Regions from separate parts of the Pedobacter folensis genome, predicted to be linked through region 3. Evidence: riboswitches for the same ligand, from Rfam matches in the RefSeq annotation. Region 3 holds a riboswitch; each other region holds the start of a gene.
The links. A riboswitch is a leader RNA that binds a small molecule or an ion and turns the genes downstream of it on or off. The one in region 3 is predicted to bind S-adenosylmethionine.
Positions count from the first base shown of each region.

Region 1: it holds a riboswitch for S-adenosylmethionine, as region 3 does, so the genes downstream of both, AC04QZ_RS02475 (O-acetylhomoserine aminocarboxypropyltransferase/cysteine synthase family protein) here and metH (methionine synthase) in region 3, are expected to answer to the same signal.
Region 2: it holds a riboswitch for S-adenosylmethionine, as region 3 does, so the genes downstream of both, AC04QZ_RS15325 (redoxin domain-containing protein) here and metH (methionine synthase) in region 3, are expected to answer to the same signal.

Region 1 is NZ_JBWJIF010000001.1:623,525-626,807, forward strand. Features, by position in the region: gene AC04QZ_RS02470 (homoserine O-acetyltransferase family protein) at 1-517, opposite strand, end outside; gene AC04QZ_RS02475 (O-acetylhomoserine aminocarboxypropyltransferase/cysteine synthase family protein) at 546-1,877, opposite strand; SAM riboswitch class I at 2,142-2,252, opposite strand; gene AC04QZ_RS02480 (hypothetical protein) at 2,463-3,283, shown strand, end outside.
Region 2 is NZ_JBWJIF010000003.1:163,810-167,092, reverse strand. Features, by position in the region: gene AC04QZ_RS15330 (SusC/RagA family TonB-linked outer membrane protein) at 1-262, opposite strand, end outside; gene AC04QZ_RS15325 (redoxin domain-containing protein) at 706-1,833, opposite strand; SAM riboswitch class I at 2,077-2,176, opposite strand; tRNA gene AC04QZ_RS15320 (tRNA-Ala) at 2,396-2,472, opposite strand; gene AC04QZ_RS15315 (hypothetical protein) at 2,555-2,761, opposite strand; gene AC04QZ_RS15310 (CatA-like O-acetyltransferase) at 2,833-3,283, opposite strand, start outside.
Region 3 is NZ_JBWJIF010000002.1:922,507-925,789, reverse strand. Features, by position in the region: gene metH (methionine synthase) at 1-1,977, opposite strand, end outside; SAM riboswitch class I at 2,099-2,203, opposite strand; gene AC04QZ_RS12560 (Bax inhibitor-1/YccA family protein) at 2,320-3,075, opposite strand; gene AC04QZ_RS12555 (hypothetical protein) at 3,114-3,283, opposite strand, start outside.

The DNA.
Region 1 (3,283 bases), on a different contig from region 3:
TAAAAGCAATTCCCCACGGAGAGTGTGCTGCATTGGTGGCAATCAAAATCAGGTTTTCGATTTTATTCGGTTCGGAAATACTCCACTCCACAGCTTGCTGACCACCTAACGAACCACCGATTAATAATTTTATATAATCAATACCTAAATGCGATGCCAATAACTGGTGTGCCGATACTAAATCGCGGATGGTAAACTGAGGAAATGAAAGATAATAAGGCAAACCTGTTACGGGATTGGTACTTAATGGGTTCGAGCTACCATAATGCGAACCTAAAACATTGGCACAAACGATATAATGCTCTTCCGGATTGAACAATGAGTTTTGACCGAATAAACCTTCCCACCATTCAAAAACATCAGCATTGGCGGTAAGTGCATGGCAAACCCAAATCACATTATCTTTATTTGCATTTAATTTGCCATAAGTTTGATAAGCAATCTGCAGGTTACGGATTTTTTTTCCGCTCTCTAATTTGAACTGTTTATTATAGTGATATGTTGATGTTGTACTCATTGTTTTGTTGTATTCGGAATATTAACGGTTAGGCTTGTAAATGCGCTGTTGGAGCGGTAGCTTTAATGGTGGCGAACGCTTGTTCGAAATCGGCTTTAATATCATCAATATGCTCAATGCCGACTGAAACCCTTAAGGCATTTGGTTTAACACCCGCTGCCAATTGTTCTGTTTCGCTTAATTGCTGGTGTGTTGTGGCTGAAGGCTGAATGATCAATGTTTTGGCATCACCTACATTGGCCAGATGCGATACCAGTTTTAAGTTATCAATTACCTGTGTTGCGTTTTCTTTGCTTCCGGCCAACTCGAACGATAATACTGCCCCAAAACCATTGCTTAAATATTTTTTAGCCAGGTTGTTGTATTTGCTGCTGGCCAAACCAGGGTATTGAACTTCTTTAACCAATGGATGGTTTTCTAACCAGGTGGCTAATTCTAATGCATTATCTACATGGCGCTGAACGCGGAGCGATAAAGTTTCTAATCCTTGTAATAAAAGAAAAGAATTGAAAGGGGATAAGGCCGGTCCAAGATCTCTTAATCCTTCTACACGGGCCCGGATAATAAACTGGATATTGCCGAATGGTCCGCCGATGCCAAAAACATCGCTAAAAACCAAACCATGATAACCTTCCGAAGGCTCAGAGAATTGTGGGAATTTTCCATTGCCCCAGTTGTAATTTCCACCATCAACGATTACACCGCCAATACTGGTACCGTGGCCACCAATCCATTTCGTTGCCGATTCGACCACGATATTGGCGCCATGCTCTAAGGGTTTAAACAAATAACCACCTGCGCCGAAAGTATTATCGACCACCAATGGCAGATCATATTTTTTTGCAATGGCCGCAATTTTTTCGAAATCAGGAACACTAAACGCCGGATTGCCAATGGTTTCTAAAAAGATCGCTTTGGTTTTATCGGTAATTTTGTTTTCAAATTCTTCAGGCACATCCGGATTTGCAAAATCGACATGTATACCCAAACGTTTGAAAGCTACTTTAAATTGATTATAAGTTCCACCGTAAATGTGAGATGAAGAAACGATACTGTCTCCAGCTTCCAATATGTTGTTTAAGGCTATAAATTGAGCGGCTTGTCCTGAGGCTACGGCCAAAGCAGCTACACCACCTTCTAAAGCCGCAATACGTTTTTCGAAAACATCGTTGGTTGGATTCATGATCCGGGTATAGATATTTCCAAACTCTTTTAAAGCAAATAAATTAGCCCCATGTTCGGCATTTTTAAAGCCGTAAGAAGTGGTTTGATAAATAGGAACCGCTCTTGATCCAGTTGTAGGATCTATTTCCTGACCAGCGTGTAATTGTAAAGTTTCAAATTTATATGATGTTGACATAATTTCTATTTTTTTTTTGGTGTGATTTAGATAGGTGGAAATTAGGGTAATCCTAAAACCTAACAGGGCGTATCCCGATTTCGCGGGACCTTCCAATTTGAAAGAAACAAAAAAGGAAGATTTTTAAATTACTGTATGCAACAGCACATACAAGTAATCGCACGCATCTCGCAACAAATAAAAGAAATAGAAGTCCGTTCTACCTTTTTAAGGTTAGCACTGGGTTCGCTTAGCGATTGAAGATTTAATGTTTTCATCAGTTCTAATTTATATCTCCAAATAACACCATGTTATCCGGTCAGGAATTGGCACCTTCTCTTTCTGAGGGTTGCCAGTGGGTCATCGAGCCAGTCTCTCGCCACTTCTTTATAAATCAACCTGTGAAGATTGACTTTTATTTAGCTTTCTGCCAAATAATATTCCAAATGTCTGAATTTAATTTTAATCCACAAAATAAAATTTCGAAATTACATTAACGCACTGAAAATGAATGGTGTATTTTTATGGTGTGATGACAATGCGAAACTTTTAATAAGAAATTAACGCTTAAAATTCTAAGTTTGTGTTACCTATCTAAATTTAATCATGATGAAAAATACAAAAGCCCTATGTTTAGGCCTGCTCTTTACTGTAATAGGTTTAAGCAGCGCAAACGCCCAATTCGGAGGTTTAAAAGACAAACTGTTAAAAGTAGGCACTGCTCAGGGTGCTAAAGCCTTAGGGGTAGACAAGTTTTTAAAACAGCCCGCTGCCATTACCACCAGCTTTGAAGATGTAAACAGAGAAGGCGAAAAGCTACCTGATTTCATTAATTCATTAAATTTAAAGGCCCAGCCATTATATTTATTGCCTAAAAACCCAGAGGGTGGTTTTGTACTTTGCGAAGGTTTATACGAAATGACCAATAAAAGTTATTGTTTAAAAGCCGGAACTTTTGCGCCATCAAAAGGCGATGGTTATATGTTTGCACCAGTTTTAGGTCCGAAGGAAGAAATTGTGGTTTCTATTCTGAAAAGCGCTGAGAAACATCCTGATGTAGACCAACATGATATCCAGGCTTTACTCTGGACGATCATTGCCAGAACAAAATTTGCCGATTTTAATGGACAAGTTAAAGTAACTGCCATTAAATTATTAACACCAAAACAACTTACCCAATTAGAAGGTGGTGCATTAGGCATTTTACCCTTCGATGTAATGGAAAAGGCCAAAGATCAATTGCCTGCAGGTGTGAGGGCCGTTTTTGAAGCAGAAAATAATATCCGCCAGTTAGTCGCTTCTGGAAATTATACCTACGCAGATATGGAAAAATATGCGATTATAGCGGGTATGGCGCCACCAAGAAGCGATGTGCCAAGTGGTATCTGGACCAAACACCCAGACGGTTATTATGTGCGTTATTTCCC
Region 2 (3,283 bases), on a different contig from region 3:
CACCAATATTCTCCCTTAGCGTTACAAAACCGAGGTAGCTAAACTCAATTGTTTTTGCCGAAGATGGAGCAACGATGGAAAACCTCCCGTCTGCATCAGTTTGCGTGGCAATTTTACTGCCCGCTATTCTTACAGAAACAGCAGGAATGGGCAGCCCGTCTGCCACAGCTATTACCTTTCCTGTAATAACTTTGGTTTGTGCCCTGGCATTAAAGACTGCAAAAAGGCACAGTATAATAAGCGAAAATAACTTTCGTTTCATTTATGATGGTTTTAGTTAATGAATGTTGATGCCAGGTCCCAATTCATGGCAGATATTGAAATTTTACCCACAGCGATTTCATTGCTAACAGAAAAACTGCCTAGCCTTAAATCAACACAATGCTTTAAGAAGAAAAATGGGGTAATTTGGGAGAATAGGATAGTTTAAGCAGTAATACAATCGTTTACGGCTAAGGGACATCCATTTAATTGACGAACTAATTTTTTAGGATATTTTCATTATATTTGTTTGAGTGGTTAAACATTAAGTCGCATTATTGGTCACATACCGTGATAAATCACTTGATTCAGGGGCGGCCTCAATCGCCCCTGTTATTATTTATCTGGTAACCTTTTATACACTTTGCATAAAAGGGCAGCTGTCTTTTTTCTCTTATTATTTCTAAAACTTATTAATTAATTTTTATTGAACCGTATTCTTATCTATTTACTTTTAGCCTCCAGAAGCGACGCCAGTTTTTCTTTCAATGCTTCTCCACGAAGTCCTTTTGCGATAATCTTTCCATCTGGATCAATTAAAAAGTTTGCCGGGATAGATCTGATTCCATATTGTTTTGCTACCGCATTGTCCCAAAATTTTAGGTCAGAAACATGTGTCCATGTTAACTGGTCATCGGCAATGGCTTTTAACCAGGCCTCTTTTTTCCCAGGCTGATCTAAAGAAACACCCAATATGGTAAACCCTTTATCTTTATACTGATTATAGGCTGCTACTACATTAGGATTCTCCTGTCTGCAAGGTCCGCACCATGAAGCCCAAAAATCAACCAGAACATATTTTCCTTTAAAATCAGATAATTTTACCGGTTTATCGTTTACATCATTTTGTGTAAAATCGATTGCCTGAAGTCCAATTTTGGTTTTCTTTACTGCGTTGAAGTAAATTGAAACATCTTTACCAGCTTTACTTTCTTTTACCGTCCCATCTAAACCAGCATAAACCTGTTCGGCTTCTGCCTGTACGGTTTCACTGGTGGCAATCTGCTGAATTGCGTTTAAGCTTATGTAAGATTTAGGGTTTTTCCTTGCAAAATCAAGGTATATCGGTTCCAGCGCCTTACTTGCTGCTTCATAACGTTTATAAATCGAATCGGTTAGTGCCTTATTTTTTTTTTGTTCAGGACTAAGTTTACCAAATTCGCCGCTTATGGCTGCAAGTTTATCCTGTACAGGTTTGGTCAGTGCTTTTAACTTATCATTATCGGCATTTACTTTCGATCCGGTAATTGAAGCATTTTTTAAAGAATCTGCGGTGGCGAGTTTAAGGGTACCTGTTTCGAGATAAAAGGACAATACATCCCTTTTTCCGTTTTTTTCAACTGGTTTTCTATAAAGCGATGCCCTAACCGGATCGGCTACATGGCCAGAAAAGGAGAATGATCCATTTTTTAATTCTGTAGAATCGGTAAGCGATTGTCCGTTCTGAGCATAACTGAGGTATACTTTTTCGGGGGCTGATGATTTTTTCAGGGTTCCCTCAATAGAGAACGGTTTCTGTGCCATTGCTGCAACCGGAAGGATACTAATGGCAATTAGTAGTGATTTTTTCATGGTTTTTGGTTTTATGGGTTCTTTTTATAAAATAATTAAGTTCAAAGTTGAAACATCATGTAAGCCCAACTACCTGATAATACGCTCGAAATAGTTGTTGCCTTTCAGCTGGAAGATATCAGGTTTCATCCCGGCAAAAACTTTGTTCGGGAGTGGTATCGTCAGCGCTGGTGTTTAAATAAATGTTCATTTTTTAATCTTTAAAATTTACCACAGGCTCATTCAGATTCTTTAGCGAAATCTTTCTTATCTTTCCTTGGTTAGAGGAAGGATTTAGCACCTTATTTGGCAACAGGTTGCTAAGACATCACAGGGCCTTTCCCTCAGTCTTTCTGGATAAGTCTGCAAAATTATTCCTTGCAGGAGCAAATATATATAATTCCTATAGATTTTGTAGTCTTTTTATTTAAAGTCTAAAAAAAGTGGTTATACCTGTAAAAACGCTCATGAAAATTGCATATCTATGACTGTTGATGTAACAAACTTGGTGGATATTTAAGCTGCTATGCAAGGGAAGAAACCCTTTAAATGATAAAGGCCACCTTACAGGTAGCCTTTAATGTGGTGGAGAATATCGGATTCGAACCGATCACCTCTTCACTGCCAGCGAAGCGCTCTAGCCAAATGAGCTAATCCCCCAATTTTAAATTTTCAAGCTTCCTGCCCGAGCAGCAAAAATAGCAAATACTTTCTCGAATGCAAATGATAATTCATTTTTTAATTAATCTTTAGGTTTAAAAGCAAGCAAGGCCATTAAACAGATTACCGCAAACACCGATTGCATAGGATAATTGATGAACAGAAAAAGTACAAATGTGGCAATAAGCAACAGCACAAAAAACATAATGGCCTTAAAAACGGTATCCATATAACACATGGCTACAACAGCCAAAAGGTAAAAAGGAATAATAACGGCAGCTATAAACATCGCCGAAAATAAATTCCTAATATTAACCGAACATTAAATATGCTTTAGGTTTAATTGCTTAAAGTTTTGAATTAAATATATTCGTTAACTTCTTTTTTGTTTAACAGCTCCTGATAACAATCTACAAATTGGGCCACGTTATAGCCATCCATCAAGGCATGGTTTACGTGTATGGAAACCGACATTATTTTTCTCCCGTTTTCATCTCTAACTTTACCAAAAGATATTTTAGGGCAGCTATCCTGATAAGCATAATTGCGGGCATGTGATAAAGAAGTGAAATTTAACCAGGGTAGTGCCGAATAGTGGATTACATTTTCGCCTGATGAGGAAGGGATTAAACCTTTGCTGGCCTGCACCTTTTCAATCTCTTTATTGGCCGCTGTCCTAAAATCTTCAAAGTCATTATAGAAATCCATGTAGCCAAATCCAAATGTGCCGTTTGGTCTGTTAATCGTGGCTGCAGCATGCACGCTTTCGTACTTCCAAACTTCGCCATCAATAATGCGGTAACGAAAAGGT
Region 3 (3,283 bases):
CAAGGAATGAGATAATCTTTCTTCAACAGAACCTTTCCGCCACTCTTCATCTTTAACCACCTCTTTACCTTTCGATTTTACGGTATCGGCATATTCTACCAAACGCTCCGTGGCATCGTCTCTGCGGTTTAAGAGCACATCTTCTACCCTTTCTAACAATTCGGGTGGAATTTCCTGATAAACCTCCAACATTCCGGCGTTCACAATCCCCATATCTAAACCAGCCTGGATGGCGTGATAAAGAAATGCAGAGTGCATCGCTTCGCGAACGGTATTATTTCCCCTGAAAGAGAAAGAAATGTTAGAAACCCCTCCGCTCACTTTAGCATGAGGCAGGTTTTCTTTGATCCAACGGGTGGCATTTATAAAATCGACGGCATAATTGTTATGCTCTTCGAGTCCTGTTGCTACGGTTAAGATGTTCGGATCGAAAATAATATCTTCTGCCGGGAAACCAATTTCGTTTACCAGGATATCGTAACTTCTTTTACAGATTTCTTTCCTGCGCTCATAATTATCGGCCTGACCTTGCTCATCAAAAGCCATAACTACCACTGCAGCGCCATATTGCATAATTTTGCGGGCGCTTTCGCGGAATTTATCTTCACCCTCTTTTAATGAGATGGAGTTTACGATTCCTTTTCCCTGCAAACATTTTAAGCCATTTTCGATAACCGACCATTTAGATGAATCGACCATGATTGGCAATTTGGCAATATCCGGTTCAGAAGCAATGAGGTTTAAAAACTTAGTCATCGCGGCTTCTGAATCCAACATCCCTTCATCCATGTTCACATCAATTACCTGCGCACCGCCTTCAACCTGCTGCAAAGCAACAGCCAGTGCAGCTTCGTAATCGCCACCCAAAATCAGTTTAGAGAATTTAGGAGATCCTGTAATATTGGTTCTTTCACCAATATTCACGAAAATGCTTTCCGGAGTAATGGTTACAGGCTCCAATCCGCTTAAACGCATGTAAGGCTCCAATACCGGGATTTTGCGGGGTTCCGCTTTCCTTGCATTTTTCGCAATACAGCCAATATGCTCTGGTGTAGTACCACAACAGCCTCCCACGATGTTCACAAAACCTGATGCAATAAAGTCATCAACCAAATGTGCCGTTTCGTGCGGTTGTTCATCATAAGCACCAAATTCGTTTGGTAAACCTGCATTTGGATAGGCCGAAACATAACAGCCTGCTTTTGCAGCGAGTTCCTCGATATGCGGACGCATTTCTTTAGCACCCAAAGCACAGTTAAAACCAATACTTAATGGTTTTGCATGCATGACAGAGTTTAAGAAAGCTTCGGCAGTTTGACCTGAAAGTGTCCTTCCGGAGGCATCGGTAATGGTGCCGGAAATCATGATCTCCAGTTTACGGCCAATTACCTCTTCATATTTTTTAATGGCTACAATGGCCACTTTAGCATTTAAAGTATCGAAAATGGTTTCGATTAATAATACATCCGAACCACCATCAACCAAACCACGTACCTGCTCGTAATAAGCGGCTTCCAGCTCATCAAAATAAACCGCCCTAAAACCAGGGTCGTTTACATTAGGCGACATGGAAAGGGTACGGTTTGTTGGGCCTATAGCACCAGCCACAAAACATTTACGGTCTGGATTTGCAGCCATGAACTCGTTTACGGCTTCTTTTGCCACTCGCGCGCCTTCGAAACTCATTTCGTAAGAAAGGTCTTCCATCTGGTAATCGGCCATGGAAATGCGCTGTGTACTAAACGTGTTGGTTTCGATAATATCGGCACCAGACGCCAGGTACTCCAGGTGTATTGTTTTAATAATATCCGGACGTGTGATGTTGAGCAAATCGTTATTGCCTTTTACATCACAGGGATGGTTTTTAAATCGCTCCCCTCTAAAATCTTCTTCGGTTAAGGTATATCGCTGAATCATGGTACCCATTGCACCATCAATCACCAAAATACGTTTTTCTAATTCTTCTCTTATACCCATTTGTTGTGTAAAATGTGGGATGGAAAATGGCAAATGGCAAGACATATCATACATCTTCCATTATACATTATTACATCCTAAAAGGCTTATTTAAAAAGTTGGTACGTGAATCGTAATCCTAAACTTATCTGTTTCCGCTATTTGCAGAATAGAATTTAGCACCTTGTATGGTTACAGGTTGCTAAGACTTCGTTGGGTCTAATCCCTCCGTCTTTCTTAATAAGCATACAAAAATGCAACAAAGCAACATCAATTCCAAAAATTATCGCTTCGCTACCAAATAAAATTACAAAGGCCACGCAAAACTGCGCAGCCTTAAGAATATTGTTCTGTTATTTAGGTTTATCTTCTGTTACCGAAAATGCGTAACAGCGACAAAAACAAGTTGATAAAAGTGATATAAAGCGACAACGCACCCATAATTGCTAGCTTTTTGCTCTCATTTACACCTAAAGTGTTTCCGTTTTCATCTAATCCTTCACCAATTCTTTTAAGCTCCTGAACTTTGTACGCAGTTAATGCAGTAAAAATCGCCACTCCGATAAAACCCATAATGTAACCCAATGTTGAGCTACCTAAAAACATATTGATTATGCTGATGATCACCAAACCAATTACACCTGCAAATAATATAGGGCCAAATTTACTTAGATCGGTATCTGTGGTATATCCCATTATTGCCATTACCGCAAATATCGCAGCAGCCGCAGCAAAACTAATTACAACTGATGGCAAGGAGTAAGTTAACAAGATAAAGCTGAGCATTACTCCTGTTAATATAGAATAAAGCAAAAACACACCAATTAATGCCTGATAAGACATTCTTTGCATACCAGCACCCATTAAGAATACTAACCCTAGAGGAGCAAATATTGCGATGTACCCTAAAACGGTAAAGCCGCCCTTACCTGTTTGTGGGTTATAGGATAAAAGATAATCCAATACCGCCGGTGTACTGGCGATAAAATAAGCTGCAACTGTAGAAACAGCTAGTGCGACGAACATCCATAAGAAAACATTTCCGAAGAAACGTTTAGATGCAGATTTTTCCTGTACAAAAACACTGTTGTCCTGATATTGATAATTTTGTTGTTCCATTTTAAATTTTGTGTATTTAACTATATAAAAATAAATATTTAGTTTAATCTTTTTGTCAGCAGTTCTTCAACTTTTTTAAAGAACTGTAAAGGTTTTAAGGTGCGCCATGGCAGGTTGTCAAAAGCACCACCAAAGTTAATGTAATAATCGATGTTATTGTCGCGAAACTCGGTAATAACGTGTTGCTGAAAATTTACGCCCACAATCC